Regions from separate parts of the Flavonifractor sp. genome, predicted to be linked through region 1. Evidence: riboswitches for the same ligand, from Rfam matches in the RefSeq annotation. Region 1 holds a riboswitch; each other region holds the start of a gene.

Region 1 (4,750 bases):
CGGATGCTGGAGGAGGAGCTGACCGCGCTGCCCCTGCCCGACGATACGGTGGCGGAGGTGAACCCCTGGCGGCGGGCCATGGTGCGCATCGTGTGGGGAACCGGCCTGACCACCCTGACCCTGAACTTCTGGTACCTGAACTACCTGCTCCCCGCCGTGGGAGTGGTGCTGCTGTTCCTGGGGTTCCGCACCCTGCGGCGGGAAAACCGCTGGTTTGCCCTCTGCTGGGGGCTGAGCCTGCTGAATCTGGCCTCCTTTTATGTGGGACGGGTGATGGACGCCACCATCTGGGCCCGGGATCTCCCGCCCCTGGGGGTAGCGCTGGCCCTGCTGGGCCTGGTGCGGAGCTTCTGCCTGTGGCGGGGGATCCGGGCGGTGCGCCGGTGTGCCGGGCAGGAGGACAGGGCCGGGGCGGCGGCGGCCCTGCTGGCGTTCCAGTGCGCCCTGGTGGCCCTGGGCCTGCTGGGCGGGGGGAATCTCCAGCTCCAGGGGCTGTTCTTCGTGGCGGTTTTTCTGGGGCTCTACATCTGCATCATGCGCAGCCTGGCGAAGCTGCCCGCCCTGCTGGACGGGGCGGGCTACGTGGTGCGGGCCGCCGGGGCGCGCCTGTCCGAGCGGGTCGTGTGGATCGCCTGGGCGGTTCTCCTGACGGCGGGCATCCTGCTGGCGGGGACGGTGTTCTGCCGCTACCCCATGGAGTGGAGCCCGGTGGAGGCCGGAGAACAGCGGGAGCTGGAGGAGATCCGGGACAGCTTGCTGGCGCTGGGGATGCCGGAGCAGGTGGCGGAGGATCTGGCGCCCGGGGATCTGGCCCTGCTGGAGGGGGCCCTCAGCGTGACCGTCGAGGTACGCGAGGAGCCCTTCAACGACGGGCGGGAGGAGCGCAGCGTCTCAGGGAGAACCATCCACGTCCAAACCGTCTACGACGTGCGGGAGCTGCGCCTGAGCGACATCGCCGTGGAGCTGCCGGGCGGGCGCTGGCGCATCATCCACCACTTCCTCTGGCAGGCGGAGCCCGGGCTGCGGACCACCGAGTGCATCAGCCTGTGGCCCACCACCCGGGACGGCTTCGACGGCTGGCGGCAGGAGGGGGAGGTGACCGGCCGGCTGCTCTTCGACTGGCAGGGAACCACCTATGAAGGGGACTACTACAGCATCTCCACGGAGCCGTACACCACCAACTCTTTCTTCTGGGGGGAGAGCCAGAGCACCGACCCCACCGCCGTCTTCTCCCTGCCGCGGCGGGGGGAGCGCTGCCGGGGCTATCTGACCTACGGCGTGGAGACGGTGGAGGAGGGGTGGCTCCTGGACTCCTGGAGCAACTACACCCACCAGGTCAAATGGCTGAACTACCCCGCCATGACCGCCCAGGAGTACGACAGATCCGGGATCTGGAACGGCTTCGGCGCCTTCCACACCGCCCAGACCGCCATCCAGTTCTACCCGGCATCCGAGACGGAGAAGGGGAGCTATCAGACTCGGTGACCGGAAGACGGCCGCCAATCGGACAGCAGGGGCACTCCCGCTGCTGCGGGAGTGCCCCTGCTGGAGTCTCTGCAATTCATCCAATGACAGACGGCGCTGTGTGCGGGCGCGCCCAGCCGCCCAGCCCTTCCGGGCTCACGACCGCGCATCGTCATAGAGCTTCTGAATCTCCGCCGGCAGGTGATCCGGCATCATCCGGGTGACCCGCTCCTCGCTGCCGTCCTGAAGGGCCTGCTCATAATACCAGCATTTGAAGCGGATCATGGACAGGGTCTTTTCCATTTGGCGCAGCTGCTGCTCCACCACCCGGCGCTGGCGCTCAAACAGCTCCCTGCGCTTTCCATAGGTTCCGCTGCCCTCGCAGCACCACTGCATGAACTGCCGGATGTCCTTGATCTCCAGCCCGGATTTTTTCAGGCAGTCGATGACCCGCAGGGCCTCCAGCTCCGCGTCGCCGAAGCGTCGGATGCCGGATGCCCGTTCCAGCCCGGGGAAGAGCCCCTCCTTGTCGTAATACCGAAGGGTGGAGACGGGGATATGAAACATCTCAGAGACCTGTCCGATTGTATACATCTTTTAAGCTCCTGAAAAAGTCTTGACCTGAAGTCAGATTTAGATCTTGTGAACCATTCTATCAGAGAACCGGCGGTCTGTCAAACCGGCGTTGCGGAGCGCCTTCTCTCAGAATGAAATCGAGCGGGGAAGCGCGAGGTTAAAGCCGGCAGAACCTTCTCCCGCCCAAGCATGGGACAGCAGATGCTGGTGATAAAGGGGAGAATCCTGCTCCCAGGATGGCGACGGCAGCCGACTCCCAACTGACCTTGTCTATCTGGCCGCAGGACATCTTCGACCGGCCAAAGGTGGAATCCTGCCTGATGAGATTTTTCCGCGCCCCGGTGGAGGAGCAAATGCCCGAGACGGTAGGCACAGCCAGTGGGGAGCCATATGCCGTCCCACCCCATCTCTTGACAAGTGCAGGCGGATGGATTAGAATGAAGCCACAATCAATCAGAACCCACCAAGTGCCCAGCTTCCGCTGGGGTAATAGGGAATCGGGTGCAAATCCCGAGCGATCCGGTCACTGTGAACGGGGAGTGAGCCGCAGCAATGCCATTGCCCCGCCGTCAAGGCGGGGTGAGAAGGCGCGGTAAGCGCAGATCCGTGAGCCAGGAAACCTGCTTGGAACGGGTGGATAGGTATCTTCCGCAGAAAGAGACCTGTCCAGCGTTGTCGTATCCAGACAGCCCTGGAAGTCCGCTTTCTCCGGAAAGCGGACTTTTTGTTTTGCTTTCCGGGCGGTGAGATCATATTTTCAGAAGGAGGATTTCCCATGAAACGCAGTATGTTATCCCTTGCGCTGGCCCTGATTCTCTCCCTGGCCGCCTGCTCCGGCGGGACCCCGTCGGAGACCCAGATCCCCGCCGCGGAGACCACCCCCGCCCAGGCGGAAGAGACCACCGGCTCCGACAGCCACTACCTGGTGACCATCACCAGCTACGACTACGCCGGCAACCCGGTGGAGTACACCTATGAGAAGGCCCCGGAGCGGGTACTCTGTGTCTACCAGGGCTGCATCGAGACCATGATCGCCCTGGGGCTGGAGGACCACGTGCTGGCCTCCTACGGCCTGGACAACGAGGTCAAGGACGAGTGGAAGGACGGCTTCGCACAGATGAACTATGACGAGACCGTCTTTGCTCCCGACAAGGAGACCGTCACCCTGCTGGAGCCCGACATGATCTTCTCCTGGGGCTCCTACTTCAGCGACGAGAAGCTGGGCGACGTGTACGAGTGGAACGACAAGGGCGTGGGCACCTACATCAACTCCAACACCGCCCGGGGCGGCTCCCGCACCCTGGAGAATGAGTACACCGACATTCTCAACATCGGCAGGATCTTCGACGTGGAGGAGAAGGCCCAGGCCCTGGTGGACGAGATGCAGGCCCAGGTGGCCCACACCCTGGCCGCCGCCGAGGGCCACGACCCCGTCCGTGTGGCGGTGGTGGAGCCCATCAGCGGCACCATCACCAACTACGGCGCCGACACCCTGGCCGGCGACATGGTCACCGCCCTGGGGGGCGAGCTGGCTAAGCCCGAGGGCAGCGACATGGGCAAGGAGGATCTGGTGGCCTGTGATCCCGACGTGATCTTCGTGGTCTACATGGCCTACTCCGGCGACGATCCCGAGAGCGTCATGACCCAGCAGCTCTCCCTGATCCAGGACGACCCAGCCTTTGCCAGTCTCTCCGCAGTCCAGAGCGGAAACATCCACCTGATCATGCTGGGGGACATGTACGCCAGCGGCCCCCGCACCATCGACGGGCTGCGGACGCTGGCCCAGGGCATGTACCCAGATCTGGAGCTGTAAGCCGCCATGAGAAAGAACGCCCTGTCCGGCCGCGGGCCGGCCTATCTGGCGGTGTGCCTGGTTCTGCTGGCCCTGCTGGTCCTGTCGGTGCTGGCGGCGGTGAGCTTCGGCACCATGACCATCCCCATTGGGGATGTGTACCGGGTCATTCTCCATGAGCTCTTCGGCCTGGGCGATCCGGCGGTGTGGGGCAGCGGCGGCGTCCACGACGTGGTGTGGCTCATCCGCCTGCCCCGGCTGATCCTGGCCATCGGGGTGGGCATGGGCCTGTCGGTGTGCGGCGTGGTCATGCAGGCCATCGTCAAAAATCCCCTGGCCGACCCCTATGTGCTGGGCGTGTCCTCCGGAGCCTACCTGGGGGCCACCCTGGCCATGCTGCTGGGCCTGGGCACCATCCTGGGCGGGAGCGCCATGGGCGTGCTGGGCTGCGCCGGGGCCTTCCTGGTGTCGCTGGCGGTGGTGGGGCTGGCCAACCTGGGCGGCCGGGCCAACGCAGTGAAGCTGCTGCTGGCCGGTTCCGCCCTGAGCGCCGTGTGCTCCGGCTTCTCCAACCTGTTTATCTTCATCCTCAACGACGACCACGCCGCCTCCGCCGTGGTGCAGTGGTCCATGGGAAGCCTGGCCGGGGCCGACTGGCAGAGCAACGGGGTGATCCTCCCCGTGGTGCTGGCGGGCACCCTCTTTTTCTGGACCCAGTACCGCAATCTGAACCTGATGCTGCTGGGGGACGAGTCGGCGGTCACCCTGGGCACCGATCTGCACCGCTGGCGGCTGGTCTACCTGCTGGTGTCCGCCCTGCTGGTGGGGTTCGTGGTGTACAAGGCGGGGCTGATCGGCTTCGTGGGCCTGCTCATCCCCCACGTGGTGCGGATGGTGTTCGGCACCGACCACAAAAAG
Region 2 (4,750 bases), on a different contig from region 1:
CAAGGCCGGGGTGGCGGAGGCCCTGGTCAACGCCCTGCTGAGGGCCAAGGGGCTGGAGCCCGGCGCGGCGGCGGTGGACTGGCAGGACTACGCCCAGGGGCAGTACGACAAGCTGGCCGGCGGCCTGCGGGAGAGCCTGGACATGGCGCGGATTTACCGCATACTCAACGGGGAGGAATAATCCATGAAGGAAATTCAGTTACAGCGGGTGGCCCCGGCGGACATCGAGGCCCGGAGCATGGAGCTCATCGCCCAGGAGCTGGGCGAGCGTGTGTTCCCGGCAGACCAGCTGCCGGTGGTCAAGCGGGTGATCCACACCACGGCGGACTTTGAGTATGCCGACAATCTGGTGTTCTCCCCCGGCGCGGTGGAAAAGGGGATCGCCGCCATGAAGGCCGGCTGCACCATCGTCACCGACACCCAGATGGCCTTCTCCGGCGTGAATAAGCGGGTGCTGGAGAAGTTCGGCGGAAGGGCCATGTGCTTCATGTCCGACCCGGACGTGGCCGCCGAGGCCAGGGAGCGGGGAGAGACCCGGGCCACCGTGTCCATGGAGCGGGCCGCCGCCCTGGACGGCCCCCTGGTGCTGGCCATCGGCAACGCCCCCACCGCCCTGGTGCGGGCCTGCCAGCTCATGGACGAGGGGAAGATGAAGCCCGCCCTGGTCATCGGCGTGCCGGTGGGGTTTGTCAACGTGGTGGAGAGCAAGGAGCTGCTGCTCACCATGGACGTGCCCCACATTGTGGCCCGGGGCCGCAAGGGCGGCTCCAATGTGGCCGCCGCCATCTGCAACGCCCTGCTCTATCAGGCCAGCAACAACGCGCGGGAGTAGGGGCGGCCACAGGCCGCCCCTGCAAAGGCATCGATCTGCGCCCGATTCTGCACATTTCGTCCCCACAGGAGGAACAACCATGGACAGACAAGCCATCCTGGCGGTGTCCTTCGGCACCAGCCATTTTGACACCCTGGAAAAGACCATCGCCGCCATCGAGGCGGAGCTGGCCGCCGCCTTCCCGGAGCGAACCCTCCGCCGGGCCTTCACCAGCGGGATGATCCTGCGCAAGCTGGAGAAGGAGGGCACCCACATCGACGACGTGCCCCAGGCCCTGGAGCGCCTGGCGGTCGAGGGGTACCACGATGTGGTGGTGCAGCCCACCCACATCCTCAACGGCGACGAGTACGACAAGCTGATGGCCCAGGCCGCCCCCTTTGCCGGGCGGTTTGCCCGGCTGTCCTTCGGAAAGCCCCTGCTGACGGCAGAGGCGGACTACCGGGCGCTGGCCGACGCCCTGCTCTCCGACCTGCCCGCCCCGTCGGAGGACGCCGCCGTGCTCTACATGGGCCACGGCACGGGGCACTACGCCAACGCCGCCTACACCCAGCTGGAGTACCTGCTCCACGACCTGGGCCGGCGGGACATCGTCATCGGCACGGTGGAGGGCTACCCCGGCTTTGACGAGGCCCTGCGGCGGCTGAAGGAGCGGCACGCAGTGCGCCGGGTGGAGCTGCGGCCCCTGATGGTGGTGGCCGGCGACCACGCCAAGAACGATCTGGCCGGGGACGAGCCCGACTCCTGGAAGTCCATGCTGGAGGCGGAGGGCTATCAGGTGTCCTGCGTCCTGCGGGGTTTGGGGGAGAACCCCGGCGTGCGGGCCCTGTTCGCCGCCCACGCCGAAGCGGCGGAAAAACTCCAGGCGGAGGCCTGTTGACATAGTGCTCCGGAAAAGGGAAGTCGGGTGCAAGTCCCGCGCAGTCCCGCTGCCGTGAGAGAGGAGCCGCCGGGCAAATGCCACTGGGGAGACCTGGGAAGGTGCGCGGCGGCAGAGAGGCTCGAGCCGGAAGACCTTGCCGGAGCATACCACACCATCAGCCTACGAGGTATAGGAAAGGATGAAGATCATGACAACACAACGCAACCACCGCCTGCTGCGCACCGCGGCCCTGATGATCGGGCTGCTGGGCCTGCTGCCCATGAGCGCCTCCGCCATGCACATTGCCGAGGGCTATCTGCCCGCTGGTTGGTGCGTGGTTTGGGGGGCCGTGTGCGTGCCCTTTGTGGCGGCGGGCTTCCTGTCCATCAAAAAGAAGGTGGAGATGGCGCCCCGGGCCAAGATCCTCCTGGCCATGTGCGGGCCTTCGCCTTTGTGCTCTCCGCCCTGAAGCTGCCCTCTTTTACCGGTTCCTGCTCCCACCCCACCGGCGTGGGCCTGGGAGCCATCCTGTTCGGGCCCATGACCATGGCGGTGCTGGGGCTGATCGTCCTGCTGTTCCAGGCCCTGCTGCTGGCCCACGGCGGCCTGACCACCCTGGGGGCCAACACCTTCTCCATGGCCATCGCCGGGCCCATCGTGTCCTGGCTGGTGTACAAGCTGCTGCGGAAGGCCAAGGCCCCGGCGCCCGTGGCGGTGTTCGCCGCCGCCGCCCTGGGGGATCTGTTCACCTATGTGGTGACCTCCTTCCAGCTGGGGGTGATCGACGGGGGCATGGCACGGTACCTGATGGTGTTCGCCGTCACCCAGATCCCACTGGCCATCGCCGAGGGACTGCTCACCGTGGTGGTGTTCAACGTGCTGGAGAAGTACAGCAAGACCGAGCTGGAAACGCTGTGCGTGCTGTAAGGAGGGAGAAGCGATGAAGGTCTGGCAGAAAAATCTGATTCTGATCGCCCTGGTGGTGATCATTGCCGCCCTGCCCCTGTGGCTGCTGCCCAACGCCGAGTTCGGCGGCGCCGACGGACAGGCCGAGGAGGTGGTTCAGGAGCTGAATCCCGGCTACCAGCCCTGGTTTGAGCCCATCCTGGAGCCCGCCAGCGGCGAGGTGGAGTCCCTGCTCTTCGCCCTCCAGGCCGCCGTGGGCGCGGGGATCGTGGGCTTTGTCCTGGGCCGCATCACCAAAAAGCCCGGCGGGAAGGACGAGAGCTGATGGGTACCGACCGCTGGGCCTATCAGTCCCGCCTGCGGCGGGTGGATCCGCTGCCCAAGCTGATCCTCTCCCTGACGGCGCTGGTGGTATGCCTGTGCTGCGGCAGCGGGGTGGTGGGCCTGGCCACGGCGGCGGCCATGGGCGTGCTGATCACCGTTTTGGGGGGCCTGCCCCCCAGGGTATACCTCCATTTTCTCAAGATCCCCATGGCTTTCCTGGCGGTGGGCTGCGCCACCATGCTGGTGCGCAGCTACCCCGCGGGAACGCCGGTTCTGGCCGCCCTTCCGGTGGGAGGGCGGCTGTGGGGCTTTGACGGGGCCGCCCTGGCCGCCGCCGCGGCCCTGTTTTTCCGCGCCCTGGGGGCGGTGGGAGCCATGTACTTCCTGGCCCTCAACACCCCGGTCACCGACCTGACCATGTGCCTGGGGCGGCTCCACGTGCCCCGCCTGCTGGTGGAGCTGATGGAGCTCATCTACCGCTTTATCTTCGTGCTCTCCGAGACGGCGGGGAGCATCCGCACCGCCCAGGCCTCCCGCCTGGGCTACCAGGGGCTGCGCCGCTCCCTGTCCTCCCTGGGAACCATGGCCTCCCTGGTGTTCCTGCGGGCCTGGCGGCGGGCCGACCGGATCTACGCCGCCCTGGAGTCCCGGGGCTATGCCGGCAGCCTCACCACCCTGCCGGGGGACTATGCGCCGGGCCGGGGGCTCTACCCCCTGGCTCTGGCGGTGGCGGCTGGGCAGCTGGCAGTCCTGTTTGCGGAGAGGGGGGTGCTGGGATGAATCCAGCCATCGAGACGAGAGAGCTGTGCTACACCTACGAGGACGGCACCGCCGCCCTGGACCATGTGAGTCTGAAGGCGGAGCGGGGGCGGATCACCGGCATTCTGGGGGCCAACGGGGCGGGGAAGTCCACCCTGTTCCTCAACCTGAACGGGGTGCTCACCCCCCAGAGCGGGGAGGTGCTTCTGGACGGCGCGCCGGTGCGCCGGGATCGAAAGGGCCTGGCGGAGCTGCGCCGCCGGGTGGGCATCGTGTTCCAGGATCCCGACGACCAGCTCTTCTCCGCCGACGTGTACCGGGACATCTCCTTCGGGGCGGTGAACCTGGGCCTGCCCGAGGCGGAGGTCCGCCGCCGGGTGGAGGCGGCCATGGAGCGCACCGGGGTGGCCCACCTGCGGGACAAGCCCACCCACGCCCTCTCCTTCGGCCAGAAGAAGCGGGCGGCCATCGCCGGGGTGCTGGTGATGGAGCCGGAGGTGCTCATCCTGGACGAGCCCACCGCCGGGCTGGATCCCCAGGGGGTCAGCGGCCTGCTGGCGCTGCTGGAGCAGCTGCGGGACGGGCTGAACATGGCTATCCTGCTGGCCACCCACGACATGGATCTGGTGCCTCTGTGCTGCGACGACGCCTACCTGCTGGGAGGCGGGCGGGTGCTGGCCGCCGGCACGCCGGAGGAGCTGTTCCGACAGCCCGGGCTGCTGCGGGAAAACCACCTGCGCCTGCCCCGCATCGCCCATCTCATGGACATACTGCACGACAAGGACGGCCTGGACGCCGGCCCCGCCGCCACCATCGGGGCGGCCCGGCGGGAGATCCTGCGCCTGCTCAAGGAGGAAGAACGATGAACCGAGGAAAGCTGTACGGCGTGGGGGTGGGCCCCGGGGATCCGGAGCTGCTCACCCGCAAGGCCGAGCGGATCATCCGGGCGTCGGCGGTGCTGGCCGTCCCCGACAAGGGGGCGGGGGAGAAGACCGCCCTGAACATCATCGGCCCCCTGGCCCACGGGAAGGAGCGGCTGGACTGCTCCACCCCCATGGTGCGGGACCAGG
Region 3 (4,750 bases), on a different contig from region 1:
CCCCCGTCCGGTCGGTGACCCACACCCCCAGCTCCGCCGGGCCGTCCGTGAGGCCCTCGGGGCAGGGGTGGCCGAAGTCGCTGGCAAAGCCCACCGGCGTCCCGTCCAGGAGGGCGGCGGAGACCTCCTTGGCCAGCGTCCGGTCGGTGATGGCAAGGCCGTTCCCTTTTGCCCACACGTCCACGGCAAAGAGGCCGTTGACGTCGGTGGCGGTGGACACCGCCGCCTGCCCGCCGGTGAGTGCCGCCACCCGGAGGGCCAGCCCATTGGCGCCCCCCACGTGGCCGGACAGCAGGGGGACGGCAAACCGCCCCGCCTCGTCCACGCTGACTACGGCGGGGTCGGTGAATTTATCCTTGACATGGGGGGCGATGGCCCGCACGGCGATGCCCGCCGCCCCCACGAAGATCAGCCCCTCGGCCTCCCCCCACTGTGCCGCCGTCCAGGCGTCCAGGGAGGGAACCGGCTCCGCCCCCACGTCCGCGGCAAAGCGGGCGGGGGCGGACAGGGTGCCGCCCAGGGCGGCCGCCAGGGTTTTCCCCAGGGCCGCGCCTCTGCGGGTAAAGGCGATCACCGCCACGGTCATCGGCTGGCCTCCCGAAACTCGTGGGTGAAGGCGGGGTCGTAGAGCTTGGAGCGCTCGTAATCATCCCCCAGGAAATGCCCGATGGTAATCAGCGCCGTCTTGGTGATCCTGTTCTCCCTGGCGGTCTTTGCCAGGGTGGACACGGTGCAGCGGAACACCTTCTCCTCCGGCCAGGTGGCCTTGTAGACGATGGCCGCCGGGGTGTCGGGAGAATAGCCCCCCGCCGTCAGCTCCTCCTCCACCTGCTCCAGCAGGCCGGTGGACAGGAACAGCACCATGGTGCAGCCGTGGGAGGCCAGCTTGCGCAGCCCCTCCCCCTCGGGCACCGGCGTCCGCCCCGCCATGCGGGTGATGATCACGGACTGTGATACCTCCGGCAGGGTATACTCGGCGTTGAGGGCCGCCGCCGCCCCGGAGAAGGAGGACACGCCGGGGGTCACGTCGTAGGCGATGCCCAGCTTGTCCAGCTCGTCCATCTGCTCCCGGATGGCCCCGTAGAGGGAGGGGTCGCCGGTGTGGAGGCGGACGGTGACGCCGCCCTTCTCCTCGGTGGCCTTCATCACTTCGATGACCTGCTCCAGGGTCATGGAGGCGCTGTTATAGACCTGGCAGCCCTCCTTCTTGTAGTCCAGCAGGGCGGGGTTCACCAGGGATCCGGCGTAGATGATCACGTCGGCCTCCCCCAGCAGTCTGGCACCCCGCACCGTGATCAGATCCGCCCCGCCGGGGCCCGCGCCGATAAAATGTACCATAATATAAACCTCCTGAGCGCGTAGACAAGTTGTGTGTAGGGGCGGATATCATCCGCCCGCCGTTTCGCCATCCGGGGCTGCCCGGTGGAGGGCCAGCAGCCGCTCCGCCCCCGGGGTCTTTCCCAAAATGCCGTACTGGTTGGAGAAGAAGAAGGCCTCGATGGTCAGCCCCTCCCCCGCCCGGCGCTTCAACTGTCCGTCCAGGGCCTCCCCGATGGAGGCCATCACCGGCCCCAGCAGGCCGGCCTGTTTCAGCAGCTCCACCCCCGCGTCGGTGGTGGGGCTGTCAAAGAGGGCACGCAGCAGTGCTCCGTCCGCCCCGGCCAGGGCGGCGTGGGCGGTGAGCGTCTCCCGCCGGGCGTCGGCGGTCTTGGAGTGGGTGTTCATGCACCCGGCCGCCGCCTTGATCAGCTTGCCCAGGTGCCCCACCACCAGCACGGAGCGGAACCCCGCCCCGGCGGCGTGGTCGATGGCCGCCCCCAGGTAGTTGCTGCACATGCACCAGCGGTCCAGGTTCAGGCCCAGCACCTCTCTGGCAAAGCTCTCCCCGTAGTTGCCGGGGGTGAGGAGCAGATCCTCCGTCCCCGCCGCCCGCCGCTGGTCCATCTCCAGGTAGAGGGAGTCGAGCAGGGCCGCCTCGCTCATGGGCTTCACAATCCCGCTGGTGCCCAGGATGGAGATGCCCCCCACGATGCCCAGCCGGGGGTTGAAGGTGCGCTTTGCCAGGGCCTCCCCCTCCGGCACGGAGATCACCGCCCGCAGGCCGCCGGTGTACCCGGCCTTGGCCATAACAGCCTCCATCTGCTCCCCGATCATCCGCCGGGGGGTGGAGTTGATGGCCGCCGCCCCCACCGGCTGATCCAGGCCGGGCAGGGTCACCCGGCCCACCCCTTCGCCGCCGTCGATGACAATGCCGGGGGTGTCCGTCCGCTCCACCCGGGCGAAGATCAGCGCCCCGTCGGTGACGTCCGGGTCGTCGCCGCCGTCCTTGCGCACCGCGCAGGCGGCCCAGCCCTCCCCGGCGGCGTGCCGGAGCAGTTCGGCCTCCACCGCCACCCCCGCCGGGGTGGCAATGCGTACGGCGGGCAGGGTTTCGCCGGTGAGCAGCCGGGCCGCGGCCCCGGCGGCGGCCGCCGCGGCGCAGGTACCGGTGGTGTAGCCGCAGCGCAGCTTCTGCCGCCCCACCGGGATATACAGCTCCAGCTTTGCCACACAGACACCTCCTGACAACAAAAAAGATCCTCCTCGGCTGACGAGGAGAATCCTTGCATCCCTTTTGCATCCCTGCTGTCGGGGTCTGCCGCACCTCTCCACCTCAGAGCTACGCCGGTTCGCACACCACAGCAGGTCTCCTGGCTTGCGTTTCCTCCTCCGGCGCGCCTTCTCGGTTCCCTGGGAACCAATGGCCTGTGCGCCTTTGTCCACGCTTACAGTAGAGGTAAGACTGCGCCGGATTTTCACCGGCTTCCCGATGCGCGGCTCCGCCGCGCACTGCGGGTGCATTGAATTCCCTGTTATTATAGCAGGATGCGGGGCAAAAGTAAAGGCGGGGTTTCAAAATTCCCTGCGGGGGGCCGCCAGCAGGAAGCGGATGCCCGCCGTCAGCAGGGAGGCGCCCAGGCCGGTGTAAAACACGGCGATAAAGCCCTCCGGCGCCAGGCCGCTGGCCCGCAGGCCGATGCCCAGCGTCATCATCAGGGCCATGATCAGGAAGGATTTCCGGTCAAAAAAGCGCCAGAACCACTGGCGCACGGCGCCGTAGCCGCGGATGCGCACCGTGTGCCGCCGCACCAGCGGGCCGAACACCCTCCCCTGAAAAAGGACGAAGACCAGCACGGAGAGGGCGATGCTCCACACTGCGGCGTGGCCGGGGTAGGCCAGCAGCCCGATGCGCAGGATGTTGACCCCCGCCGCCCCCCACACCAGTCCGGCCAGCAGGAGCAGCGTCTCTTTTTTCACCAAATCGGGTTCCCCCTTGTCTCAGATCTCATGTTCCGCGCCGCGGCGGGCGCGGGGACTCTTCAGCGGTAGAGCAGCCGCCGGAGCACCTGCTCCAGCCCGCCGCAGCTGTCCGCCCCCCGGCTCAGCTGTCCCAGCAGGCTGTCCAGCACAAAGGCGGCCAGCTGCTCCCGGGTGAAACAATCGTCAAAGGCGGCGGGCGATACGGCCCGATCCGCCTCCAGCGCCCGCAGCAGCATCCGGCGGAGCTGCCCCAGGGTCTCCTCCATGGCCTGGCGGCCGCCGGCCCGCCCCTCCGGCAGGAAGCCGGCGGCGTGTCCCCGGAAAAAGCCGGGGTACTCCCCCGCCCCGGTTCGGATGCGGTGGAACAGCCCGTGGACGCAGGAGACGAAATCCTCCGGCGGTTCCGCCTCCGGCGCGGACAGAATCTGCCCCCAGATCTCCTCCACCGTGGCGGCCATCAGCTCCGCCTTGCCGGAGAAGTAGTTGTAGACCGAGCCCACGGAGACCTCGGCCTCCTCCGCCACCGCCCGGATGCTCAGGCCGTCCAGCCCCTGCCGCCGGGCCACGGCCCGGCTGGCGGCCAGCAGGGCCTGCCGGGAGGTAACTGCCGTATTCACGCGCCTCGCCCCCATTCTGAACAAAGTTCATTTTAGCAGATCCTGCCCTTCTGTCAACCGGAAATACGCAGAAATCCCCGGCGCGGGCACTGCCCGCGCCAGGGATTTTTCCAGGCTGCCGGTTTTCTCTTACAGATAGCTCTTCAGCTTCTCCACCATGTCGGTGTGCTCCCAGGGCAGGTCGATGTCGGTGCGGCCGAAGTGGCCGTAGGCGGCGGTCTGCTCGTAGATGGGGCGGCGGAGATCCAGGTGCTCGATGATCTTGGCGGGGCGCAGGTCGAAGTTCTCATTGACGATGGCGGAGAGCTTCTCCTCGTCCAGCACGCCGGTGCCGTAGGTGTCCACCAGCACGGAGACGGGGTGGGCCACGCCGATGGCGTAGGCCAGCTCGATCTGGCACTTGCGGCACAGGCCGGCGGCCACCAGGTTCTTGGCCACGTAGCGGGCCATGTAGGCGGCGGAGCGGTCCACCTTGGTGGGATCCTTGCCGGAGAAGCAGCCGCCGCCGTGGGCCGCGGAGCCGCCGTAGGTGTCCACGATGATCTTACGGCCGGTCAGACCGGTGTCGCCCACGGGGCCGCCCACCACGAAGCGGCCGGTGGGGTTGACGTAGAACTTGGTGTCCTTGGTGATGTACTGGGCGGGGATGATGGGCTTGATGATCTCCTCCACCACGGCCTCCCGCAGATCCTTCAGGGCGATGTCGGGGTCGTGCTGGGTGGACACCACGATGGCGGGGCAGGAGAGAACCTGGCCGTCGTCGCCGTACTCCACGGTGACCTGGCTCTTGCCGTCGGGGCGCAGCCACTTGAGCTGGCCGGACTTGCGCACGT

Evidence for each region. A riboswitch is a leader RNA that binds a small molecule or an ion and turns the genes downstream of it on or off. The one in region 1 is predicted to bind cobalamin.
Region 2: it holds a riboswitch for cobalamin, as region 1 does, so the genes downstream of both, QZ378_RS09465 (energy-coupling factor ABC transporter permease) here and QZ378_RS05145 (ABC transporter substrate-binding protein) in region 1, are expected to answer to the same signal.
Region 3: it holds a riboswitch for cobalamin, as region 1 does, so the genes downstream of both, cbiD (cobalt-precorrin-5B (C(1))-methyltransferase CbiD) here and QZ378_RS05145 (ABC transporter substrate-binding protein) in region 1, are expected to answer to the same signal.

The regions. Positions count from the first base shown of each region.
Region 1 is NZ_JAHZDL010000024.1:20,851-25,600, forward strand. Features, by position in the region: gene QZ378_RS05135 (hypothetical protein) at 1-1,485, shown strand, start outside; gene QZ378_RS05140 (MerR family transcriptional regulator) at 1,621-2,058, opposite strand; cobalamin riboswitch at 2,489-2,683, shown strand; gene QZ378_RS05145 (ABC transporter substrate-binding protein) at 2,816-3,853, shown strand; gene QZ378_RS05150 (iron ABC transporter permease) at 3,860-4,750, shown strand, end outside.
Region 2 is NZ_JAHZDL010000068.1:6,124-10,873, reverse strand. Features, by position in the region: gene QZ378_RS09480 (cobyric acid synthase) at 1-181, shown strand, start outside; gene QZ378_RS09475 (precorrin-8X methylmutase) at 185-832, shown strand; gene QZ378_RS09470 (sirohydrochlorin cobaltochelatase) at 912-1,709, shown strand; cobalamin riboswitch at 1,687-1,867, shown strand; partial or broken gene QZ378_RS09465 (energy-coupling factor ABC transporter permease) at 1,900-2,618, shown strand; gene QZ378_RS09460 (energy-coupling factor ABC transporter substrate-binding protein) at 2,632-2,922, shown strand; gene cbiQ (cobalt ECF transporter T component CbiQ) at 2,922-3,701, shown strand; gene QZ378_RS09450 (ATP-binding cassette domain-containing protein) at 3,698-4,546, shown strand; gene cobI (precorrin-2 C(20)-methyltransferase) at 4,543-4,750, shown strand, end outside.
Region 3 is NZ_JAHZDL010000087.1:4,058-8,807, reverse strand. Features, by position in the region: gene QZ378_RS10660 (cobalamin biosynthesis protein) at 1-586, opposite strand, end outside; gene cobM (precorrin-4 C(11)-methyltransferase) at 583-1,338, opposite strand; gene cbiD (cobalt-precorrin-5B (C(1))-methyltransferase CbiD) at 1,387-2,550, opposite strand; cobalamin riboswitch at 2,663-2,849, opposite strand; gene QZ378_RS10645 (hypothetical protein) at 2,893-3,297, opposite strand; gene QZ378_RS10640 (TetR/AcrR family transcriptional regulator) at 3,360-3,917, opposite strand; gene metK (methionine adenosyltransferase) at 4,047-4,750, opposite strand, start outside.